One region of the Acinetobacter sp. ME22 genome, then DNA from elsewhere that is predicted to be linked to it. Evidence: predicted binding sites of a transcription regulator. Region 1 holds the regulator's gene; the other holds the start of a gene.
What was found. Region 1 encodes PhoB, which activates phosphate uptake and scavenging genes when phosphate is short. Its sites were predicted from a motif close to TGTCATNAANCTGTCATAA; they were not measured.
Positions count from the first base shown of each region.

Region 1 (12,562 bases):
AAAATGTTCCCAAGTTATTCAATGCATTTGGCTCACCGAGTTTCGCTGCTTGGCTATACCATGAAAATGCCTGATGATAATCTGGAATCTCTTTTTGATTTTCATAAAGATAGCCAATATTGGTCATTGCCTGTGCTGAGCCATGCTGAGCTGCTTTGCGATAATAGGCTAAAGCTTTTTTTAGATCCTGTTCGACACCCTCGCCATCGTCATACATGAGTCCAAGGGCATATTCTGCATCTACATTGTCCTGTTTTGCTGCCTTTTCATACCACATAAGCGCCTGATCAAAATCTTGTTCAGTTTCATCATCACCGTAATAGTAGATATCGCCAATTTTATTTTGCGCTTCAGGATTACCTTGTTTAGCGAGTTGTAAAACCTGTGGAGCACTCATTTCATCAAAATCGATTGCTGCATATACAGGGTTGCTCAAAAAGCCACTGAGCAGAGTTACTAAAAATAAGTTTCTAATTTTATTCATAAAAATCCAGTTAATATCATCAATTTGCTTTATTTTTCAGTCATTTTAAGGCAGTTTTTCATTCAGAAATAAAAAACGCACATAGTTTACTGCAATTTAAGTAAAGCTGCATTCTCCCCATCTTCAATGACCCACAAATCTCCTGTTGGCGTTTGCAGTAAGCCACGAATCCGCTGTCCCATTTCAATCCTTTCCAGTTCCTTAATCGGTTTCTGCTGAAGATCGACCACAATAATCGACTCTGAAGATAAACCTCCAATCAATGCCTTTCCTGTCCACTGCGGAATACGTTTACCTTGATAAATAATTAAACTTGAAGGAGAAATCACTGGTGTCCAACTCACGACTGGAGCCTGAAACTCAGGACGAGTACTATGCCGTGGAATTTTAATTCCTGAATAATGATCACCATTAGACACCAAGGGGTAACCATAGTTCCGACCTTTATGAATTTGATTTAACTCATCGCCGCCTTTTGGCCCCATTTCGACTTCCCAAAGTTGTCCTTGGCTGTCAAAAGCAATGCCTAAAGGATTACGATGCCCCCATGACCAAAGCTGTGCGGCTGTTCCACCTTGGGCATATAACGGATTATCTGAGGGCACTGAACCATCGGCATTGAGGCGTACAATTTTCCCCAAATGGCTTTGTAAATCTTGGGCTGGGCTAAATTGCTGACGTTCACCTGAGCTAATCCACAACTTACCATCTCGGTCAAATAGCACCCGATAAGAAAAATGACCATGACCACGTACTTTAGGCTGTTGTGTCCAAATACGTTGCCGATGTAATAACCGTGGTTGCTGCGCCTGTGACAAATCTAATTCAGCACGATCGACCACTGCGCCAGTTCCCTGATCAGAGCTTTCAACATAACTAAAATAAATCAAATGATTACGCTGAAAATCGGGATGTAAAACAATATCTCCCAAACCGCCCTGTCCTGCATCTACCACTGTAGGTACGCCTGCAACACTCAATATTTTTTGGGTTGCGGGTTCAAAGAGTTTAATTGCCCCTGCCTTTTCTGTGACGAGCAAACGTCCATCAGGCAATGCCGCCAGTGCCCACGGCGAATTAAAATAACTGACTTTTTGAAAATGCAGTAAAGTAAACTTAGAATTACGGGTATCGTCAGGCTGATCAAAATATTCCTTGAGCGCTTTTAACTGACTAAAATCTGATGAACTACAGGCACTCACCAGCCACCCAACTGACATAAATAGTAAAAGATGTTTAAATCTTTGCATCGATACATCCTTCTCACAAAACACTTTCATGCATCTTGCGATGAATGAATTTTTTATATTTTTAGCCTTACTCTGCATCCAGCTGATGTAAGGTTCTAACAATATTACAATCTTGTATGCAGGCTTGTGAATTACAGCTTTGACGTAACTGCTGTAATTGCTGACTAAATTTTTGTAATTGCTGAATTTTCTCCTGAATATGCCCCAAATGTGCCTCAACCAGTTCATCAACCACTGCGCAGTTATCTTGAGGATGTTGTAACAGGGTATTCATCTCTTGTATTTCCTTGAGTGACATTCCCAATTCTCGGCAGTGCCGAATAAAAATCAACTGCTGTAAAGCCTGATCATCATAATAACGGTAATTGTTGTTGGCGCGCTGTGGTGCAGCAAATAACTGCTTTTTTTCATAAAATCGAATGGTATCGGCTGAAAGCTTCGATTTTTTAGCGAGTTCACCAATGCTAAAAAACATACACACCTCTCTTGACCTTAGAGTTACTCCAAGCTTTTAAATCAGTGTATGCAGATTAGACAGGATTTTCAAATGGCAGGTTGTCAATGTGAACATCATACGCCGAAACAGGCACGATCAAAAAAATTTCGCAATGCGCTATGGATTGCATTCTTCTTGAATCTCAGCATGTTTATCATTGAAGTTGTTGTTGGCGTAAAAGCAGGTTCAACAGCACTTTGGGCAGATGCGCTAGATTTTGCAGGAGATGCTTTTAACTATGCGATTTCCATTATGGCACTGGGTATGAGTCTCTATTGGCGAGCCAGTATTGCATTGGTTAAAGGCATCACTATGTTCGCTTTTGCTGTACTGATCTTGGTCAAGGTGGTTTGGGCTTACTGGACAGGGCTTCAGCCTGAAGCCATAACGATGGGACTGATCGGATTATTGGCTTTGGTTGCCAATGTGCTGAGTGCCCTTGTGCTTTATACCTTCCGCGATGGCGATGCCAATATGACCTCGGTGTGGCTCTGTAGTCGCAATGATGCGATTGGAAATATTGCTGTGATCTTGGCTGCTATCGGTGTTTTTGGCACACAAAGCAGCATTCCCGATCTTGTTGTGGCTGTTGTCATGGCCAGCTTGGGCTTTAGCTCAGGTTATCACGTTATTCAAAAATCCCGTGCCGAGCGCCAAGCAGCCAAAGTGACTTAGCGTAGTGCTCCAATATAATGATGTGGAACTTCTTCTTTATTAATCACAGGATGGCTGATTTCTTCAGCCATTGCTGGATGAGTTGCGGTGACAGGTGCGATAAATTTCACTGTTGGAATATGAGTTGGTGCTGTTCCTGTTGCCAATACGCTTTCTAAACGTAAACCCAAACGATGTAGTTCATTATCTCCTGTGGATAAAGCAAGTTTAACCACCTCTTCTGCATACTCTAAATTATGCTCCAGATAAACCACATCAATCACGCGTCCAGCAACGCGTCTTAAACGCACATACAACTGTGTGGCTAGATCAAAGATTTCTTTCTCAACTTTTTTATCTTTGCTTAACATCGTTTTCATATTCATCTCCACAGTCTGATTCAAGTGAGTGCACTGAATCTATTTTTTTTATGCAACACATTAAGGCACATGCTCGCCATGTTGCGCTAAATCTAATCCGATCTGTTCTTGTTCAGCATCGACCCGTAAGCCAATGACCTTCTTAATCACAAATAAAATAATGATTGAAACCACAGCGCTATAAATGAAGGTTGTGACTGCACCAATAACTTGCACAAGTAAACTTGCATCCAAACCTGAGATCTGTTTTTGTGCAAAAATACCTGTCAAAATCGCACCGACAATGCCCCCTACACCATGAATACCAAAGACATCTAAAGAATCATCGGCTTTGAGTAAACTTTTGAGTTGGGTTGCACCCCAGTAACAACACACGCCTGCAATCAAACCAATCAGTAAACCACCTGTCATATCCACAAAACCCGATGCAGGGGTAATCGCCACCAAACCTGCTACCGCACCTGAACATGCCCCCAATAAAGTTGCTTTACGACGACTGATATATTCCACCAATAACCAAGTCAATGCAGCGGCTGCGGCGGCTAATTGTGTCACCAACATCGCCATGCCTGCGCGACCATCGGCTGCCCCTGCTGAACCTGCATTGAAACCAAACCAACCCACCCACAGTAATGCTGCACCAATAAAGGTATAAATCAGGTTATTGGGGAAAAATGGTTCTTTACCATAGCCTTGTCGCTGACCCAGCATATAAGCACAGGCTAAACCTGCTGCACCTGCATTGATATGAACTACAGTACCGCCTGCAAAATCCAAAGCACCTTTTGCTGCAAGCCAACCTGTTGGCTCCCAAACCCAATGGGCTACGGGGACATAAACCAGTAAAATCCAGAAAAACATAAACCAAAACATCGCCGAAAAACGCATTCGTTCTGCAAATGCCCCTGTGATTAATGCAGGGGTAATAATCGCGAAAGTCATTTGGAACATGATCCAAACCGTTTCAGGAATGCTCGAAGCAATATGGCTCACCGAAATCTTGCCATCAATTGCATCGAAAACTACGCCTTGTAACATCACGCGGTCAAAGCCCCCAATGAAGGCATTATTCGGTGTAAATGCAAGGCTATAACCCACTACAGCCCATAACACACTGGCTAAACAAACAATGACCAAACTTTGTAATGCAGTTGCGATTAAATTCTTTTTGCGTACCATTCCTGCATAAAACAATGCAATTCCGGGAATAGTCATCAGCAATACCAAGGCGGTGGATGTCAACATCCACGCGGTATTACCACTATTGATTTGATCTAAATTGGTGACATAAGGGGCAGTTGCTGCCCAAGTCATACTCGAACTTGCAAAAAAGCCAAGTAAGATGAGTAGAAGATGTTTGATATCGCGATATTTATACATTTACCCCCCATGACACTGTTGCTTAGAATATTGGAAATTTCACAAATTTTATATGTATAAAAATCAAGCAAAATCTAAGCCAACAATTTAAGGAGATGCTTTTTTAACCGCTATTTTATTGTTTTTATTTTAATTTTATCTCACCCAACGAACCACATATTCATCAAGCTCATCTTCATGGATAAATTCTTCTGAAATACAGCGCCCCGCAACTGACTTTTTGGCTTTAATCACACTTTGCCGTGATCCTGTATTTAAATAGTGCCATGAAGGTAAGTTTTTACCCTCATAAATGCGTCGATAGGCACAACTAGAGGGTAACCAATGAATTGTTTCTAATTTTTCTAGGGTTAAGTGAATACAATCTGGCACATGTGTTTGGCGATGAATGTAATCTGAACATTGTCCTGTTGTACAGTTCAGTAACTTGCACGACACTTTTGTATAAGCAACTTCATGGGTATCTTCATCTTCAAGCTTCAATAAACAACATAAGCCACAGCCATCACACAAGGCTTCCCATTCCTCATTTGACATTTGATTTAATGGATATTTCTTCCAAAATTGAGGGCGTAGCGACATCAGCAATTCAGCCTAAAAACAACAGAGTTTCAATTATAGCATGGCAACAAGCGACTTAAATTTTATCAACATAACTTACAGAGTGATGCTAAAAGCCGTGTGAAAGTTGCACATTTTATGCACAAAGCAAAAACAGTCATGCAAAATCATAGTGCTAAACTGACTTCACAGAATAAAAAACTTAAGGAGAATCATCATGTTTCGTTGGGCAATTATTTTTGCTGTGATTGCACTGATTGCTAGCTTACTTGGATTCGGTGGTGTAGCTGGTTTATCTCAACAATTCGCCATTATCTTATTGGTTGTTGCTTTAATTTTGGCAGTCATCGGCTTCTTATCACGAGGTCGAGTTTAAGAAACTACAGCCAACATGTTGAACAAGAAGAGAAGCTAAAGCTTCTCTTCTTGTTTTTAATCTTTCCATGTCTGTAAACGATTCAACCAGACACTGAAACGCTGATAACCCGCAGGAAATAACCGCTGCAAAAAGTCTAAAATCTTGGCATCTGCACCAATCAAGACACGGCGTTGGTTACGGCGTATGGCTTTTAAAATTTGTTTAGCAGCTTTCTCAGGGGGCGTTCGCAGCAATTTTTCAAAGTCTTGCTGAGTACCATCTGTTTCAATGCCCAAAGTTTTTAAGCTTTGGTTAGAACGTGCTGATTTTGCAATATTCGTCCGCACTCCGCCTGGGTGCACACATAAAGCACTGACCCCACAACGCTGAATATCTAACTCCTGTCGTAAGGCTTCCGTAAATCCACGCACTGCAAACTTGCTGGCATTATAAGCTGACTGGGTAGGCTGAGCTGCTATTCCAAAAATACTGGAAATATTGACAATATGACCCTCTTGAGTCTGCTTGATATAAGGTAAAAACTCTTTGGTGCCATAGACTACCCCCCAAAAATTAATATTGGTAATCCAAGTCAGGTCTTCATAACTCGCACCCTCAACCGTCGAAGCCAATGCCACGCCTGCATTATTAAAAATCAGATTGACCTGTCCATGTTCACGTACAGTTTGCTCTGCCCAATATTGAACTTGCTCACGTTCTGCGACATCGACCATGTGCGTTGAAATCTTCACGGTGGATTCTTTCAATAATGCTAAGGTCTGTTGCAAACCTGCCAAACTAATATCACTCAAGGATAAATGACAACCTTGTTGTGCAAGCAAAATTGCCAACTGCTGACCAATACCTGAACCTGCACCTGAAATTGCAGCCACTTTTCCTTGAAAATTTTTCATTACCATCTCGATCTTGTACTTGATTACCACCCGCGTCATCATTTAGTCATGTGGTGATCAAGATTTTGTCACAAATATTTTTTAAAATTGCAGATACCTATAATCTGCTGCAATGATACTGTCATAATTAGTCTTTGTAATACTGAGCTATATACAAATAAAGCAGTGATAGGATTTGACCTTGTGAAAGAGGACTACATTTTAATCGTCGATGATGAATTACCGATTCGTGAGATGATTCATACATCGCTCGATATGGCAGGTTTTCAGTGTCTGCAAGCCGAAGATGCCAAACAGGCTCATCAAATGATCGTTGATCAACGCCCTGCCCTTATTTTACTTGATTGGATGCTACCAGGGGGAGTCAGTGGCGTAGATTTGTGCCGTCGTTTGAAACGCGATGAAACGCTGTCTGAAATTCCAGTGATTATGCTGACTGCTCGTGGCGAAGAAGACCATAAAGTTCAAGGTCTCGATGCAGGTGCAGATGACTACATGACCAAACCATTTTCAACACGGGAACTGGTTTCACGGATTAAAGCGGTTTTACGTCGTTCTAATGCGTTGAGTGGTGAAAAAGTCATTGATGCCAATGGGTTAATCTTAGATCCAGTGAGTCAGCGCGTGAGTTTTGCTGATAATATCTTGGATATGGGACCGACAGAATATCGCTTACTGGCATTTTTTATGACGCATCCAGAACGTGCTTATACGCGTGCTCAACTCCTAGATCAAGTCTGGGGCGGTAACGTTTATATTGAAGACCGAACCATTGATGTCCATATTCGTCGCCTGCGCAAAGTACTCGAACCTTTTGGTGTTGATCGCTTCGTACAAACTGTACGTGGTACAGGTTACCGTTTCTCAACTCGTGCCGATGCTTTAAGTTAGTTAGACCACCTTTATGTATGAACCGTACCCCACCCCAGAAATTAGCCACGAACATAAAAATTATCGTTATAGCAGTTTATGGGACTATGCTAAGCAAGACTTACGGATTTTACTGTTTTTCCTGATTATTGCGAGTCTAGTTGGCTTTGGGATCGGTCATTTTTGGGGATGTATTGCAGCTGCATTTATCCTGTTTGTTGTCATGCAATTACGCGCCTTGTATTTGGTCAATGACTGGATTGCCAACCGCCCCTATGAAGTTCCTCCCAATCTCAATGGAATTTGGGGGGCATTACTGTTCAATATCTATCGTTCCCAACGCCAAGAACGTGTCGTTCAGGCGGAGATGGTGGGTTTGATTGATCGTGCCCAGTCCTCCTTGGTTGCACTGGCTGAAGCCGTGGTACTCACTGATGAGCTGCATCAAATTGAATGGTGGAACCCTGCAGCCGAGCGCTTACTCGGCATTCAGGAGCTGGATCGGGGGCGTAATATTTTGGGTATTTTACGCCAGCCCGCTTTTGTTGAATATTTCAATAATATGGAACAGCAACCCGATGGAATTAAGCTGAAATCTTCTTTGCATGAAGATCGTTATGTACAGATTAAACTGACCCGTTTTGGTTTAGAAAGTCGCTTGGTTGTGGCTTATGATGTGACGCGTGTACATAACCTTGAACAAATGCGTAAAGATTTTGTCGATAATATTTCCCATGAACTACGAACACCACTCACCGTGTTAAGTGGTTATTTAGAAACATTTACCGATCAGGAAGACTTCAATCCACGCTGGAGACGCCCTTTTGAACAGATGCAGGCTCAAACCAAACGCATGAATGCCTTGGTCAATGACTTGTTGCTGTTATCCCGTTTAGAAAATGATAAACAGCTCGCCAAAAATCAAATCGTGGACATGCCTAGTCTGATGAACCAACTTTTTGATGATGCCCAAGCTTATAACTCTGAATATAGCCATATCCTCAATCTCGACATTGACAGTCATTGTGATCTGATCGGTTCAGATGTTGAACTGGCGAGTGCTTTTGGTAATTTGATTACCAATGCAATTAAATACACCCCAAAAGGGGGTGTGATCACCATTGGTTGGCATGACGATCAGGAACATGGTTATTTTACCGTAGAAGACAATGGCATCGGGATTGATCCAAAACATTTACCACGGTTGACCGAACGTTTTTACCGTGTGGATAGTGCACGTAGCCGCCAGACAGGTGGTACAGGTTTAGGTCTTGCGATTGTCAAACATGTTCTGATGCAGCATGGCGCACATCTAGAAGTAGACTCTAAACCTAATCAAGGCTCATGCTTTAAAGCGGTCTTTCCCAAAGAGCGCCTCTGTCAAGCTGAGGCATAAAGCCCTACACTAGCAGGCATGAAAAAGTTTTATATTGTGATTGGCGGTCTATGTGCTGCCCTGCTTGTATTTTTACTGATTCAAGCACAACAACCCGATGCCGATGAAATTGCACGCTATCAAGCAATTTTATGTTTTGTGATTCGGCAGCCCCAAGCACCGCATGATCTGCAACAACTTCGAGCCAAAATGCGCCAAATTCAGCAAGGCAGTATCCCTGACTATGCTTTTCAGCAGCCAGAATTTAGGAGCACTTTAGCGAATCAATGGATCGAAGCTTATTTTGCTTTATCTAAAACTCAACAAACTCAGGCTCGTCGTTCCTACCCTGAATGTGTTGCAGCTTTTGCCCAACAACGATAATCCACAAAAAACGCAACCCTCTAGGTTGCGTTTTGATACCGCTAATAACAGCAAATTACAGCGCCTGCCCTAAGCGTTCGCCCATAATCACAGTTGATTCAGCCTTGAATTGAGCATCCCATGCCATGGTATTTGGTTCAAATAAAATAATCGCCGTTGAGCCTAAATAGAAGCGCCCCAACTCAGCACCTTTTTGTAGTTCAAGCTGATGCTGCTGCAAGTCTAAACGACCATTGGGTTTCACCTTACCTGTTGCAACGGTTTCAATACCCGCCACAATCATCGCACCGACAAGCACCACGGCCATCCGTCCAATTTCGGTATCGAACAAACACACCATACGTTCATTGCGCGCAAATAGATTCGGTACATTTTCAGCAGTCACCTGATTCACTGAGAACAATTCACCAGGTACATACAAGGTTTCTGTTAAAGTCCCTGCAAAAGGCATATGCACGCGGTGATAATCACGCGGTGACAAGTAAACTGTTGCAAATTGACCTTGTTTAAACGGTGCAGCCAGTTGTGGGTCACCCACCAACTGCTCGACCGAAAAGCTTTGTCCTTTGGCTTGGAACACTTCGCCATCGGTAATCTGACCAATCTGCGAAATAGCACCATCGGCAGGGCAAACGATACTGTTCAGGTGAGTATCGACCTGACGTGTTCCCTGTTTTAGAGCGCGTGTAAAAAATTCATTAAATGATTTGTACTGTAATGGATTGGTTTGCTCTGCAATCGACAAATCAATATCGTATTTGGATTTAAATGCCTGAATAACAATATTTTTTATGATAGGGTTTTCACTTGCAGCAACTTTTCCGACCACACGGCTAAGTTGATGCTGTGGAACAACTCGTTGTGCCTGTAAAAAAAGACGTTTCTTCAGTTGTGATGTGAGGCTCAAAGCGGTTTCTCTCCCGTAACTATTGGACTATCGGGGCGATTTCCCCACTCACTCCATGCACCATCGTATGCGCGAATATTCCAATTCAACAGGCGACCTAAAATATAAGCCAATCCTGAACGGTGGTGTGATTGGCAGTACACCACCACTGGCTGACTAAAATCAAAGCCCAATTGCTGCAAACGTTGCTGTATGTGTTCTAAAGTACGTAATTTTAAATGATTTTGACGATTAAGTGCAGTACTCCATTCATAATGCAATGCATGTGGAATATGCCCCCCTCGACGTGCGGCTAAACGTAGCCCTGTATATTCATCCACAGTACGACAATCCCAAAGCTGAATCTGCTGATTGTGAACTAATTCAATGAGTTGATCATATTCAATTCGGACTTTAGCTGCCTGTGTCAAATCAACTTTTAAGCGTTGCTCAACCACAGGCAATACATCGACCTCAGCCGTCGTTGGTAAACTTGCAGCTAACCAAGCATGAATTCCACCATTGAGTAAGCTCGTCTGCTCAAAACCCAAACAGTGTAGATTCCACAAGAAACGTCCTGCCCAAGCTCCCCCTTCATCATCATAGGCAACCACATGATGTTCAGGTGAAAGTTGTAAATATTCAATCAATTGCTCTAGGCGCTCAACATCTGGCAACATGCCTGAAGCCAATTCATGCTGCTGAACCAGTTGCTGAGGTTTAAGGTGAATCGCATGTGGAATATGTAGCTGTTCATAGACAGATCCACGGCTTAAATCCACAATTCTGATGTGCGGATTGCCTAAATGTGGGACTAGGTCTTCGGCTTCAATCAATAAAGGCAATTTTAATTCAGAAGTGGCGGTCATTTTTATTTGGCTCAAGGCGTACTGAAACTCGATCAGACTTGATCATAACATAGGCTTTTCCTGCCGATTTATGATTTTTTATGCAAGCATTGTGCCTAAGATTCACAAGACACAATGCTCAAATCGACAGTTGAATCTGGCTGTTTAGCTCGACACATCTTCAACCTGAAAAACCTGACGTAAATAAGCAAGAAAAGTATCATTATCAGTCATGGTTTTACCCGGACTATCTGAAATTTTGGCAACCGATTGCCCGTTGCATTCCACCAGTTTCAGCACGATATTCAGTGGTTTAATGCCCATATCATTGGTCAGATTGGTTCCTATCCCAAAACTGACTTTGAAACGGTCTTTAAAATACTGGTGCAAATCCCATGCACGTTGCAAATCCAACCCATCACTAAAGGTTAGCATCTTGGTTTTACTGTCAATTTTTAGCTTTTGGTAGTGGGCATAAGCTTTATCACCCCATTCATACGGGTCGCCACTGTCATGACGCAAACCATCAAACAATTTGGCAAAGTACAAATCGAAATCACGCAAGAAGGCATCCATTCCGACCACATCGGTCAAAGCAATGCCTAAATCACCACGGTATTCTTGAACCCATGCTTCAAGTGCTGCTTTTTGGAAATTACGCAAACGCACATCCAATGCTTGAAACGCTTGCAAAAACTCATGAGCCATCGTACCGATTGGGGTGATGCCCAGTTCTTTCGCCAACATCACATTACTGGTACCACGAAACACATTCGGCGCAGCCTGATAAAACTCTTCAACAATATGCTTATGCCATGTCAAGCTATAACGACGACGTGTACCAAAATCAGAGACTAAAAATGGACTGTCATCGATTTGCTGTTCGTATTGTTTTAAGAGCTGCAATTTGGCTTGTAAACGGCGCTCACCTTCAGCCAGTACCTCTTCGGAATGAACGCGTTTGAAATATAGTTCATTGACGATCGCCAAAACAAAGATTTCAAACATCAGAGCTTGTACCATTGGCCCTTCAATATGGATGTCGAGGCGTCCCTGATCATCTATCCCTGCACGAATAAAACGGCGTTTAAGTTGGAATAATTCTAAATAGTCGACAAAGTCACTTTTGATAAAACGCAAATTGCGCAAATATTGAAGTTCATCATCCTGAAAACGCAGCTCACACAAATAATCAAGCTGCTCATTCAAATCGTCCAAAATATCTGTCAGTGGATACACCGTATCTTCAAGATTACGGCAACGGAATTGATAAACACTATGGGTTTGCGGGAACTTATGTAATACCACTTGTAGCATGGTAAATTTATATAAATCCGTATCAAGCAAGGATCGTATTATTGGTTCCATATCGGTTAGATCGTTTTTAGCTCAAAGCATTAAACCACATTTTTATCAGCAACTCAGCGTGCGTTTTAGCAAACTATGATAAAAAACTCGCAAATTCGCTGCATTTTTGCCGAATTTATCGCCACAACCATTTCTGTAAAAACATTTCAAAGCCTGAAAGAAATGTTTATAGTCTGTACTTTTTACGAGTCATTCCAAGCATGCGTGCGTTATTGCAGCGGGTCAAATCGGCTAAAGTCATTGTCGATGAACAAATTACAGGTGAAATTCAACAAGGTATTTTGGTATTTCTAGGTCTTGCTCAACAAGATAACTTGGATATTGGCAAAAAGCTGATTGATAAAATTTTAAAGT
Region 1 is NZ_JAKLTL010000004.1:218,284-230,845, forward strand. Features, by position in the region: gene LVY74_RS08000 (tetratricopeptide repeat protein) at 1-484, opposite strand, end outside; gene LVY74_RS08005 (PQQ-dependent sugar dehydrogenase) at 571-1,734, opposite strand; gene LVY74_RS08010 (MerR family transcriptional regulator) at 1,802-2,209, opposite strand; gene LVY74_RS08015 (cation transporter) at 2,282-2,905, shown strand; gene LVY74_RS08020 (hypothetical protein) at 2,902-3,264, opposite strand; gene LVY74_RS08025 (ammonium transporter) at 3,325-4,578, opposite strand; gene LVY74_RS08030 (YcgN family cysteine cluster protein) at 4,780-5,226, opposite strand; gene LVY74_RS08035 (DUF1328 domain-containing protein) at 5,423-5,581, shown strand; gene LVY74_RS08040 (SDR family NAD(P)-dependent oxidoreductase) at 5,638-6,477, opposite strand; gene phoB (phosphate regulon transcriptional regulator PhoB) at 6,661-7,368, shown strand; gene phoR (phosphate regulon sensor histidine kinase PhoR) at 7,382-8,743, shown strand; gene LVY74_RS08055 (hypothetical protein) at 8,762-9,106, shown strand; gene asd (archaetidylserine decarboxylase) at 9,162-10,013, opposite strand; gene LVY74_RS08065 (sulfurtransferase) at 10,010-10,861, opposite strand; gene pncB (nicotinate phosphoribosyltransferase) at 11,006-12,208, opposite strand; gene dtd (D-aminoacyl-tRNA deacylase) at 12,409-12,562, shown strand, end outside.

Region 2 (12,562 bases), on a different contig from region 1:
GCACTCCTAGTGAGTGACAACAGTGTTGCCATGATTTTTATAGTGATGTGTTTTTTTTAAATTACAAGGGTAAGTTTTGTGAAAAAATTAAAAAACAATGGTTTTGGTTAAAATAAATACAGTAAATTAGGTCTTAAAGCATTGATAAGATTCAGGTGTACAGAGTGCATGCAAGGGTTGATCCCATGCCTGATGTGGCAGAACGCACGCTAATTTTTGAAACTGATGTGCCAGACCTAAACGATAAGGGCGCTGTTTTGCTTTGGCGAGCGTTCGGTCATAAAAACCACCACCCATACCCAGACGCATACCTGTGACATCACAAGCCAGTAAAGGCATACATAACATATCTAAATGCTGTACAGCAACGCCACGTTGTTGAGGTTCGAGCATACCTAAGCGATGCAATGCAAAACGTCGGCTATAAAACTGCTGTCTTGAAATTTTTACCCAATGTAAATGTTGATTCATGTTACAGATTTTAGGTAGATACACCTGTTTGCCCAATTTAAAACAATATTCGATTAAATTTTTTGTTGCAATTTCCCCAAAGGCATCGAGATATAATCCGACTTTTTGAGATTGATGCAGCATTGGACTACGTCTGAGATGTTTCAAGATGGCTTGCGCTGCTTGGCGTTGTTGAAAGATATTGACTTGACGTCGTTGGCGGCGTAAATCGCGACGCAGTTGTTTGAGATCAATAGCAGCAGTATTCATCAATCATACCCATAAAAGCACAGTCTTGAGTATTACGACAAATATACGCAGAGTAAAGCATGGCTTATGACATATTGGCTGCCTGACTAATTTTAGCCTGAGCATTTTGAGTTAGATGAGAAATTTGCTGCTGATTTTGCTCAATTTCTTGTTGTAACTGGATGATTTTTTGCGTGTCGGGGCGTTTGGCTGCACCTTGTTGAGCGAGCTGTAGGCTGAGCTGATTACTCTGCATCATTTTTTTTCGTATGCTGTCAACTTCAGCACTGCTCAGAAGTAAATTTTCTAATTCTGAATTGAATTTATGTACACGTTGTTGCATATCCTCAATGATTTGTGCAATTTGTAGACTGTTGCCTGAGCGAATGGCAGGTAAAGCTTCTTGTTGAAAAATAGCACTTTCCTGATTTTGTCGTTGGCTTAGATTATGTAATCGACTGATATCATTTTGAATATCGACAGCCTGATTATGACTTAAACTGGATTGTTGGGGCATATTTTGTGTGCTGGGCTTACAGGCACTCGTCAGCCATGGGGTCAAACATAAGCAAGCAATCAACAATGGTTTCATGGCATGTCCTGACAGTCGATCCAAAATAAGACTCAAATTCAGATCATGCAGGAGAAAGAATGTGGTGTAAGTAAGATGTTTGCTATCAAAATACAGTGAAACTGAAAAACTATGTTAATACTCTGTAAATTGCCCACATCCTGAATCAATTGCAGATTTTAGGCATAAAAAAACCAGCTTTCGCTGGATTTTTGTGAGTACCATTTTAACTGTTTTAAAATGGTGCCCGGGGCCGGACTCGAACCGGCACGCTTTGAGGGCGGGGGATTTTAAATCCCCTGTGTCTACCTATTTCACCACCCGGGCATGGGCGCAATCATAGAGCAACTACTTTTTCTTGGCAAGAATAGATTGAAATATTTGGCTTAAAAATATTCAAACAATTGTTTTTAAGATGAAAAATAGATATGAATCCACGATTAAAACAATAATCTGTTGTGAAACAGTTCAAGCATCATCATAAATAGGCATAAAAAAACCAGCTTTCGCTGGATTTTTGTGAGTACCATTTTAACTGTTTTAAAATGGTGCCCGGGGCCGGACTCGAACCGGCACGCTTTGAGGGCGGGGGATTTTAAATCCCCTGTGTCTACCTATTTCACCACCCGGGCATGAGCGCCATCATAGTAGAACTTAAACCGTTGTGCAAGAGGCATTTAGCATAGTTTGAAGAAGTTTTATGCGTTTAAAATGGCTTGAGAGTGATTGTTTTTCAAGATGATTTTACCGAAATATTTAAAAAATGTTATGCTCAAAACCGAACATGTCCAAGGAAGCTATATATGCCTATTCTTGAGTTTTCACTGAAAGCCAATGAAATCATTTTATTGTGGGACTCTGAGTCATATATTTTAAAGCATGGTTTAAATGTCATTCAGCAGCAGAGTGTACTTAGTGGGATTTGGTCAGAGTATGCAATTGAAAACATGATTTATCAGATTGAAGAGTTATTAGAATCTGAACCCGCGCTAAGACAAGTTCAGGGTCAGGCTGTGACTTCTGACCCAATGATGACGTTATTAAGTCAGTTATTTTTTCAAAATTCGAGTGCAATTGATCGAGTTCAGCTTGAACATGCTTTTAATGATTTTGTTGATCATTTGAATCACTATTTGCATCAGGTTGAGCAGGGACAGCAACAGGTTTTTGTTTATTTTGTGATGATTCGCGAGATGATGCATCATCTTAAAATTCAAGAAATTTTAATCAAGTCATTGTTGTTATAAATAATTTAGATAAAAAATCTGTTGGCTACTTGGCTACTTGGCTACTTGGCTACTTGGCTACTTGGCTACTTGGCTACTTGGCTACTTGGCTACTTGGCTTTTGATGATTTGTAGCCTAAGTAAAAAATTTAAAGTTTTTAAGCTGTTGATCATCTGACCAAGCATGCTGAATTCGATTTAAGTGTCAATCTGAAAAATTTCTACATCAATATTTAAAATTGGTTATCCTAAGCGCGGATTTTTATTTAGAAAACGTGTAGCACATGGCACTTAAAGCAACGATTTATAAAGCAGACCTCAATATTGCAGATATGGATCATCACAATTACGGTGATTATCAACTGACGATGGCGCTGCATCCTTCAGAAACTATCGAGCGCTTAATGGTGCGTGTTTTGGCTTTTGCTCGCTATGCCGATGAACAGCTTGAATTTACTAAAGATTTGTTTGAAGTGAATGAACCTGCTTTGTGGCAGAAGGACTTAACAGGCCTGCTCGAAAAATGGATTGAAGTTGGTTGTCCTGATGAAGATAAAGTCAAAAAAGCCAGTGCACGTTGTCAGCAGGTTGTCGTGGTTGCTTATGGCAGTTCGGTGGATGAATGGTATAAGCGCAATAGCAAACTCAAAACCTTAAAGAATGTAGAAGTTTGGCAGTTAACGGAAGAAACCACGACTGCAATTCAGGCTTTATGTGAGCGTACCATGCAGTTACAGCTCAACATTATGGATGGCGAGTGGACGCTGATGACCGATGTTGGTCAAGCAGTGGTTGAATGGATTAAGTTGCAGTAATTGTTGAGTTGCTTGATGTGGAAGAAAGCTCCTGAGTAGGGGCTTTCTTTTTATAAAAATAATAATGAAAACAAAGAACAGAGCACTATTTTATCTGGTGGATATTATGCGAAGATATTTGAAATAAAAGATAAATACTAAGCGTGTACTCATGCAGCCATATAACAAGAATTTAAAACTTCCATCGCGTGATTTACGCAGTAACATGACTGACGCAGAGCAACTGCTATGGCAAAGGTTACGCCGTAAGCAAATTTTAGGATTGCGGTTTTATCGACAAAAGCCAATTCTTAATTTTATTGTGGATTTTTACTGTGCTGCTGCAAACCTCGTCATTGAGTGTGATGGTGGACAGCACTACACGGAAGATGGGCTTCTAGCAGATCAAATTCGAGATCAGACTTTAAGTGAGTTAGGGCTTTTGGTGCTGAGGTTTAGTAACAGGCAGATTTTGACTGAAACTGATGCGGTGGTGGAGCAGATTTATTGGATTGCGAAACAGAGATTGGAATCCCCCTCTTGCGAAACTTAGTTTCTTACCTTTATAAAGGGGGAATTTACGCGAATTGAATGTAAATCTTAGATTCGTGATGCTCCCTTCTTTTTAAAGGGTAGGGGATGGAGTTATAGCTTATAATTTTAAAATAATTAGAGTTTAACTAATTTTTTGATAAATATAGATTTAGTCAGATTATAATTGTTTTATAATTAAGGCGTTTCCTCATTTCATTTTATGAGGCAAATTAGCTCTTATTTTAGTCAATAAACAATCATATTGTTTATTAAATAAACAAATTTAGGCATGAACATACTCATTTTTGAGCTATTTCCTCAAATGAGGACAAGCCCTAATATTAACTTTATAAAATTAAAGGCTTAAGAATGATACCATCGGTTAAAGATATTGGGAAAGTTTATAGTAAATGGGAACAATATAGTATTACAACAAAAACATTTGAGCTTAGACCATTTGAAAAACCTGATATGTCACCTTATTTAATTCATATGACTAATTCTGAATCATTATTTCAGATTTTAAATTCGAAATTGTTAATTGCAACTAAACCATCACAGTCTATGTCAGATTGGTATGATGAAAAAATAGTTTGTTTTACAGAGTCACCAACATTTGCGATAGATTTTTTTAGGTATAAATCATATAAACGGTGGTGTGATGATTTAAGATTTGGTTTAGGATTTTCGAAGCTTAAATTAGCACTAAAAGGTGTTAGACCTGCTTTATATGTTGATAAATCTGACTTAATTAAATGTATAGCAGAAACTAAAATAATAATTAAAAATTTTGAGTCAGTTCCAGAATCTGATGGAAAAGAAAACTTAGGTTCATGTGAGGTAAAAAATAAGCTAAAAGAAATTTATAAATTAGTAGCACCTTATATGACACCCTTGGATCACGATCATCAACAACAAGGTTTTTTGTGGGAAAGAGAATGGAGATATGCTCAAAATAATTTCGAATTTGAAATTGAAGATATAGAAATTATTTGTTGTCCTAAATCTGATCGACAACGAGTTAAAGACATTCTAGGCACTTCTGGCACACACATTAAATATATTGAAACTTGGGGTGAATATAATGAAATTTCAAAATATTTAGAAGATTTTCAAAAAGATAAAATCATTCAAGAAAAGATAGATCAATTAAGCTTGAAAGATGCTTTTTCTTATGAAGAACAAATAACTCAAGAAGTATCAAAATTAAAACTATATGAAAGTCAGTTGGAAAGTATGATATCCAAGGTTAAACAGGTTAAGGAAACAATTATAAAGTTAGAGCAAAGACAAGGAGAAATTTTAGAAAAGATTGAGTTAGAAAAAGAAAAAAACTGTGTTTATTGTGGTTGCGATTTTGAAGAAGCAGGAGGAATAGCGATGAAAGATTGGAATGACGATGGTCATTTTTGTAGTACTTGTTACGCTGAAATGAATGCAAAAATTAATGATGAAAATTAATTTCTCTCTGAAAAAGGGAGGAGCTGTCACATAATTCATTTAAGCACATGACATCTCCCTCTTTTTTAAATAGGGATTAGGGGGGATTAATTAAACAATCGAATCATCCAAATTCGGTGCTAACCAACGCTTCGCTACATCCAGTGACCAACCCTTACGTTTCGCATAATCCTCAAGCTGATCTTGAGAAATCTTGCCCACGTTAAAGTATTCACTTTCAGGGTGTGAGTAATAGAAACCACTCACAGAAGAAGGTGGCATCATAGCAAAGTGTTCAGTCAACTTGGTACCAATCTTGGCTTCAGAACCTAACCAGTCAAACAAAGCTGCTTTTTCAGAATGCTCAGGACAAGCAGGATAGCCAGGTGCAGGACGAATCCCGACATACTTCTCTTTGATCAATTCTTCATTGCCCAAAGTTTCATCGGCTTTATAGCCCCAGAACTCTTTACGAATGCGCTCGTGTAAGTGCTCTGCAAAAGCTTCTGCAAAACGGTCAGCCAATGATTGCACTAAAATCGCAGAGTAATCATCACCTTTGGCTTTGTATTCATTTGCCAATTCTTCCGCACCGAAAATCGACACAGTAAAGCCACCCAAATAATCTTGCTGATTTGTTGTAGGCTTAATATAGTCCGCCAAAGACAAGTTTGGTTTGCCTGTGACTTTGTCCGATTGCTGACGCAAATGCTCAAAAGTATGCGTTACACTCTGACCTGCTTCATCAAACACGCTCACAGTATCTGCACCTGTGCGCTGAGCAGGGTATAAACCAAACACGGCACGAGCATCGAAACGATTATTCTCGATAATGTCTTTGAGCATGACTTGGGCTTGATTGTACAAATCGGTTGCTGCTTCACCGACTACTTCATCTTCTAAGATTTTCGGGAATTTACCCGCCAAGCTCCAAGCAATAAAGAATGGTGTCCAGTCAAAATACTGAACTAGTGTTGCTAATGGATAGTTGGTGAGGACATGTGTACCTAAAGTATTTGGCTTGGGTGGCACATAGTTGTCATCAATTTTAAAGCCATTTTTAACCGATTCTGCATAACTTAATTTTGCAGCTTTCGGCTGCTTATTGGCTAAACGCTCACGGACTTTGGCATATTCAGCACGATGTTCCGCAATAAAGTTACCACGCATTTCTTTCGACAGTAAGGTTGTTGCAACACCCACCGCACGAGAAGCATCGGCGACATAAATCACCGCATCGTTTTGATATTGAGGTTCAATCTTCACTGCTGTGTGTGCTTTCGAAGTTGTTGCACCACCAATCAACAGTGGAATCTTGAAGCCTTTACGCTGCATTTCTTTGGCAACAAACACCATTTCGTCCAGACTTGGGGTAATCAAACCTGATAAGCCGATGATGTCACATTTTTCATCAATCGCAGTTTGCAGAATTTTCTCGCAGGGTACCATCACGCCAAGGTCAACAATATCGTAACCGTTACAGCCCAAGACCACACCCACAATATTTTTACCAATATCGTGTACATCACCTTTTACGGTTGCCATCAGGACTTTACCTTTTGACTCGCCTGCGCCTTTTTCTGCTTCAATATACGGGTTGAGCCAAGCAACGGCTTGTTTCATGACACGTGCAGATTTGACCACCTGTGGCAGGAACATTTTACCTGAACCAAACAGGTCGCCAACGACGTTCATGCCATCCATCAATGGACCTTCGATCACATCGAGTGGGCGTTTGGATTTTAAGCGTGCTTCTTCGGTATCTTGATCAATATATGTCGTGATGCCTTTCACGAGGGCATATTCAAGACGCTTTTCAACGGATTCATTGCGCCATTCAAGGTTTTCCGCTTCTTTGGCTGCACCACCTTGACCACGGAATTTCTCAGCGACTTCAAGCAGTTTTTCAGTCGCTTCGTTACCGCTTTCACCCTGATTACGGTTCAGAATGACATCTTCAACAGCATCTTTGAGTTCTTTGGGAATGTCATCGTAAATCGCCATTTGACCTGCGTTGACGATCCCCATGGTCATGCCTTGCTTGATGGCATAGTACAAGAACACCGAGTGAATCGCTTCACGGACAGGTTCATTACCACGGAATGAGAACGATACGTTAGACACACCACCTGAAATCATAGCATTTGGCAGGTTTTGTTTAATCCAGCCTGTGGCTTCAATGAAGTCCACGGCATAGTTATTGTGTTCTTCAATCCCTGTTGCGACAGCAAACACGTTCGGGTCAAAGATAATATCTTCAGATGGATAACCGACTTCATTGACCAAAATGTCATAAGAGCGCTTACAGATTTCACGTTTACGCGCTGCGGTATCGGCTTGTCCAGCTTCATCAAATGCCATGACGATAATCGCTGCGCCATACTGACGGCATAGGCGAGCCTTATGCACAAACTCATCATAACCTTCTTTTAAGGAAATCGAGTTCACCACAGGTTTACCCTGAACGCATTTTAAGCCTGCTTCAATGATTTCCCATTTGGATGAGTCAATCATAATCGGCACACGTGAAATATCAGGTTCAGATGCCACAAGGTTCAGGAAATGCACCATGGCATTTTCTGAATCGAGCATGCCTTCATCCATGTTAATGTCGATGATTTGCGCACCTGCAACCACCTGTTGCTGCGCAACTTCGAGGGCTTCGGCAAATTTTTCTTCACGAATCAGGCGTAGGAATTTTTTCGACCCTGTGACGTTGGTACGTTCACCGACATTCACAAAAAGAGAGTCATCATAAATGTTAAATGGTTCTAAACCACTTAAACGACATGCAGGAATAGTTTCAGGCACTTGTCGTGGTGGCAAGTCTTTTACTGCTTCATAAATGGCACGAATATGGGCAGGGGTGGTACCACAGCAACCACCCGCAATATTAATGATGCCACTTTCGGCAAACTCACGAATAAACGCTGCTGTTTCTGCTGCGGTTTCATCATAACCACCAAAGGCATTGGGTAAGCCTGCGTTTGGATGCGCGGAGATATACACGTCTGCCACATCGCTAATGGTTTTTACGTGTGGGCGCATGGCATCCGCACCAAGCGCACAGTTAAAGCCCACTGAAATCACATTGGCATGACGAATTGAGTTCCAGAATGCTTCTGCGGTTTGCCCTGTCAGTGTACGACCCGAAGCATCGGTAATCGTTCCCGAAATCATGATCGGTAAACTACGACCTAACTGCTTGAATGCTTCTTCAACCGCAAAAATGGCGGCTTTACAATTTAGGGTATCGAACACAGTTTCAATGAGGATGATGTCCGCACCACCTTCAATTAACGCCAGTGTTGCTTCAATATAATTATCTTTTAGCGCATCGAAGGTAATGTTACGAAAAGCAGGGTTGTTGACGTCTGGAGAAATCGAACAGGTACGAGAGGTTGGCCCCAGTACCCCAGCCACAAAACGCGGTTTGTCAGGTGTTGAGTATTTTTCACAGGCCAGTTTTGCAAGGCGTGCAGCTTCTCGGTTAATTTCAGGAACCAAATCTTCCATGTGGTAGTCTGACATGGAAACTCGTGTTCCGTTGAAACTGTTGGTTTCAATAATGTCAGCGCCTGCTTCAAGGTAAGCTTCATGAATCCCTTGAATAATCTGCGGCTGAGTCAGAACCAGTAAGTCGTTGTTGCCTTTTAAGTCATGTTCCCAGTCGGAAAAGCGCTCACCTCGATAATCTTGTTCCTGTAATTTATGTTGCTGGATCATCGTGCCCATAGCACCATCGAGCATCATAATACGTTGAGAAAGAATCCGTTTTAAAGTGTTGAGTGTCGACATACACAGCCTTATATAGCAGAGGGCAACAGCGAGAAAATCAGGATATTATACTCAGAATTGATGTTTTTTGAGCAGAAATAGCCATTTTAATCATGTTGGTTTCTTATAAGCTTTATTCATTGGGCTTTTATAAGGGATGAAAAAAGAAAGCAATACTTGACCAAGTTAGTCTGATTTTTGACTTGATTGTGAATGTTGCGTTGAAATTTTCATCAATTTGCAATATTTATCTGAGAATCTAATGCAGATGATTTTTGTTGCTGCTCAATAATTCTAAAAAACTTGAATTAAAATAGTGCAGTTGTCAAACAACTGGCTCAAAATAAATCAAAAACACAAAAATTGATTTTTCTGTGAAACAGAATGTCATATAATTGTCACAATTTAAATGAAGAATAAGAGGACTTTTTGATCCTCTTTCCATGACTGCATGAATTCGAATATTCCTTCTGCACAAGAGTCAGTACACTTTGATTCAAACAAATCGAAAAATGTACATGCACCAACACCAAAGTTCTTTGTGCCTGTATTTTTAACGATCATTATCGCGACTCTAATTTATATTGGTTTTCAGGTGAGTGCTGATTTGGCACATGTTCCACCGTTAAATTTATATTCAGTAATTTTACTTTCAACCGCATTGCTCATTGCTTTGGGGTTTGAGTTTGTGAATGGTTTTCACGATACCGCAAATGCGGTTGCAACCGTGATTTATACCAATGCTTTACCTGCACCTGTTGCAGTAATGTGGGCAGGTTTTTGTAACTTCCTTGGCGTTATGCTCGCGAGCGGTGCAGTTGCCTATGGCATTATTGCCTTGTTACCTGTTGAATTGATTATGAATGTCAACAGCGGTGCAGGCTTTGCAATGGTCTTTGCTTTGTTGATCGCAGCGATTATCTGGAACTTGGGAACATGGTTCTTTGGGATTCCAGCATCAAGCTCACATACTTTAATCGGTTCGATTTTGGGTGTGGGGCTGATGAATCATCTGTTGAACTCATCAACAGGTGGTAGCGGTATTGATATGGCACAGCTGTTGAAAGTGGGTAAAGCGTTATTATTTTCCCCTTTAATTGGCTTTGCCTTTGCGGCGATTGTATTCGTTTTAGTTAAATTTGTGTTTAAACGACATTTAAGTTTGTTTGAAGCACCAAATGGTCATACACCACCGCCACCAATTGTCCGTGCATTGCTCATTTTTACCTGTACTGGGGTAAGTTTTGCGCATGGTTCAAACGATGGTCAAAAAGGTATGGGGCTGATTATGCTGATCTTGGTTGGCTTGGTTCCGTTGGCATATTCACTCAACAAAAATCTGGACAGTGATCAGGTTCAAGCATTTACGACATTGTCTCAAAAAGCAGCGCCTGTCATTGCTGCAGATTATGCGCATATTGAAGATGAAAAAGCCCGTTTGATTTTGACACAATATATTCAAAATAAAAAAGTGACGCCTGAAGTTCTACCTGCTTTAGCCAGTACAACGCATCACTTGGGTCAGGAGTTAGCGCAGTATTCTTCACTGAAAGATATTCCTGAGCAACAAGTGACTGCAATTCGTAATGAAATGTACTTAAGTACAACAACCATGAAAACTTTAGATAAAGCAGATGCTTTGCCAAAGTGGAATGATGCAGATAAGAAAACTGTAAAAGCCTATCAAAAAAGCTTAGATGGTTTCTTGCAGTATATTCCAACATGGGTCAAGGTTGCGGTTGCTTTGGCACTAGGTTTGGGTACGATGGTTGGTTGGAAACGTATTGTAGTGACTGTGGGTGAGCGTATTGGTAAGAACCATATGACTTATGCACAAGGGATGTCTGCTGAATTGGTGGCAATGAGTACGATTGCTGCAGCTGATGGCTTCGGTCTACCTGTATCAACAACTCACGTATTAAATAGTGCTGTTGCAGGAACAATGGTTGCCAATAAATCAGGTCTACAGTGGGTAACGATTCGTAATATCTTGTCTGCTTGGGTACTGACTTTACCTGCAACAATTTGTTTATCTGCTGGCTTATACTGGTTGTTCTTGCGTTTTGTTTAAGTTTATCAAATAAGACTAAACTGCAATCAAAAAAGCTTTGCCTCGGCAAGGCTTTTTTGATTTTAATCTATCAAACATATTTATCTTTGCTTAATAGATGATAGAAAGCTCTCACAACATTGCTTTCTTATTTTTTATTCCGTGGTAATTTGTCCGCAACCAAACCATAAATTGCAGCGAAAGGTAAGGCACTACGAACCAGATAGGCTGCATTCCACATGCCACCATGATTAGCACCTTGCATAATCAATTCTAGAGGATGATCAAGCTGATTGCTCGGATTGGCTAGCGCTTTAGGATTGCGTAAATCATGAATCCACATTGCAGCCATGAGCGCATTTGTTGTTTCAGGTTCAAATGCTTCAACATTAAATAAGTGTGCACCATTAAACGCAGCTTTGAGTAACGGGTTTTTGGTCACCGAATGTGTAGTTGTTGACGGTGCAATATTAATGCAAACATGTTGTCCGTGTTCTCGTGCTGTAATGGCTCGCCATTGTTGTATCCGTTTTGCAAGTGCATAGTTTGGACCTTGTTCAATCACTAGACAGTCAGCAATTGCATAGTCTTTACCATTATTTGAATGGATGAGTTGACGAGAATGAGGTTTAAGGAAATGACGGATACTTAAACTAGAAACACCTTTTGCTAAGAGCTTTTCAATGGTTGAGCGTTCACGCGATTTTTGTTTGCAATGATCAACCACCTGTTTAGGAACAGCATATACATCAGTAGGGGTACACATAAACATTAAGCTGGTATTGGGCTTTTGCTCGCTGACATATTGCATAATCGCATCCATTGCCATAGCAACACGGACATGTTTTTCACCATCCAGATAAGCAATTGCTGCAAGATTTAAGCGTTCAGGCATTTGAGCTAGCCAAGCGGCAATTTCTGGGGTTTGAGTGAGTAAATTTGCGCCTAACTTACTGCTTAAAACATCAAGAGGTGTATCTTCTACAATTGCTTCTTGGCAAGGTGCAATGAGCTTGGCATTGCCATGTTGAATCGTATTTAAGATGCGTGACCAAACTTTTTCATTGGGTAAATCTACAGCCACAATATTGGCTTTCCACTTGCTTAGCCATGTCAGCGGACCTGCTTCAGAGCCAGCCCCAAACAGCACCATGGTCGAGTCAGATAAATCAAACCATTCAGGATGTGATTGAACTGCGCGCAATGCTTCAGCATGGCTACTTTCAATAATTCCTTGCTGTTCCCATCGGGCAATCTGATCGAGTAATGCTTGCCCGTTTAGCTTCTGACCTTGATAAGGCACAAACCACTCGGGTGCTTGTTGAGATTGACCTTGAACCACAACACTGTGTAAATTTTGAATGTGAGGCACACGCATAAAGTCTTTGAGAGAAAATCGTTGATGATCACGATAAAATTCAAATAATTGATGAGCCTTATGTAGACCTTGACTGGCAATTTTTACAGGGTT
Region 2 is NZ_JAKLTL010000002.1:5,588-18,149, forward strand. Features, by position in the region: gene LVY74_RS02685 (5-formyltetrahydrofolate cyclo-ligase) at 127-720, opposite strand; gene LVY74_RS02690 (hypothetical protein) at 785-1,291, opposite strand; tRNA gene LVY74_RS02695 (tRNA-Leu) at 1,512-1,597, opposite strand; tRNA gene LVY74_RS02700 (tRNA-Leu) at 1,817-1,902, opposite strand; gene LVY74_RS02705 (hypothetical protein) at 2,074-2,517, shown strand; gene LVY74_RS02710 (YaeQ family protein) at 2,781-3,311, shown strand; gene LVY74_RS02715 (endonuclease domain-containing protein) at 3,463-3,843, shown strand; gene LVY74_RS02720 (hypothetical protein) at 4,194-5,285, shown strand; gene metH (methionine synthase) at 5,376-9,062, opposite strand; gene LVY74_RS02730 (inorganic phosphate transporter) at 9,493-11,112, shown strand; gene LVY74_RS02735 (hypothetical protein) at 11,240-12,562, opposite strand, start outside.
Region 2: LVY74_RS02730 (inorganic phosphate transporter) is a predicted target of PhoB. The motif match lies at 9,427-9,445, and genes of this name have one in related genera.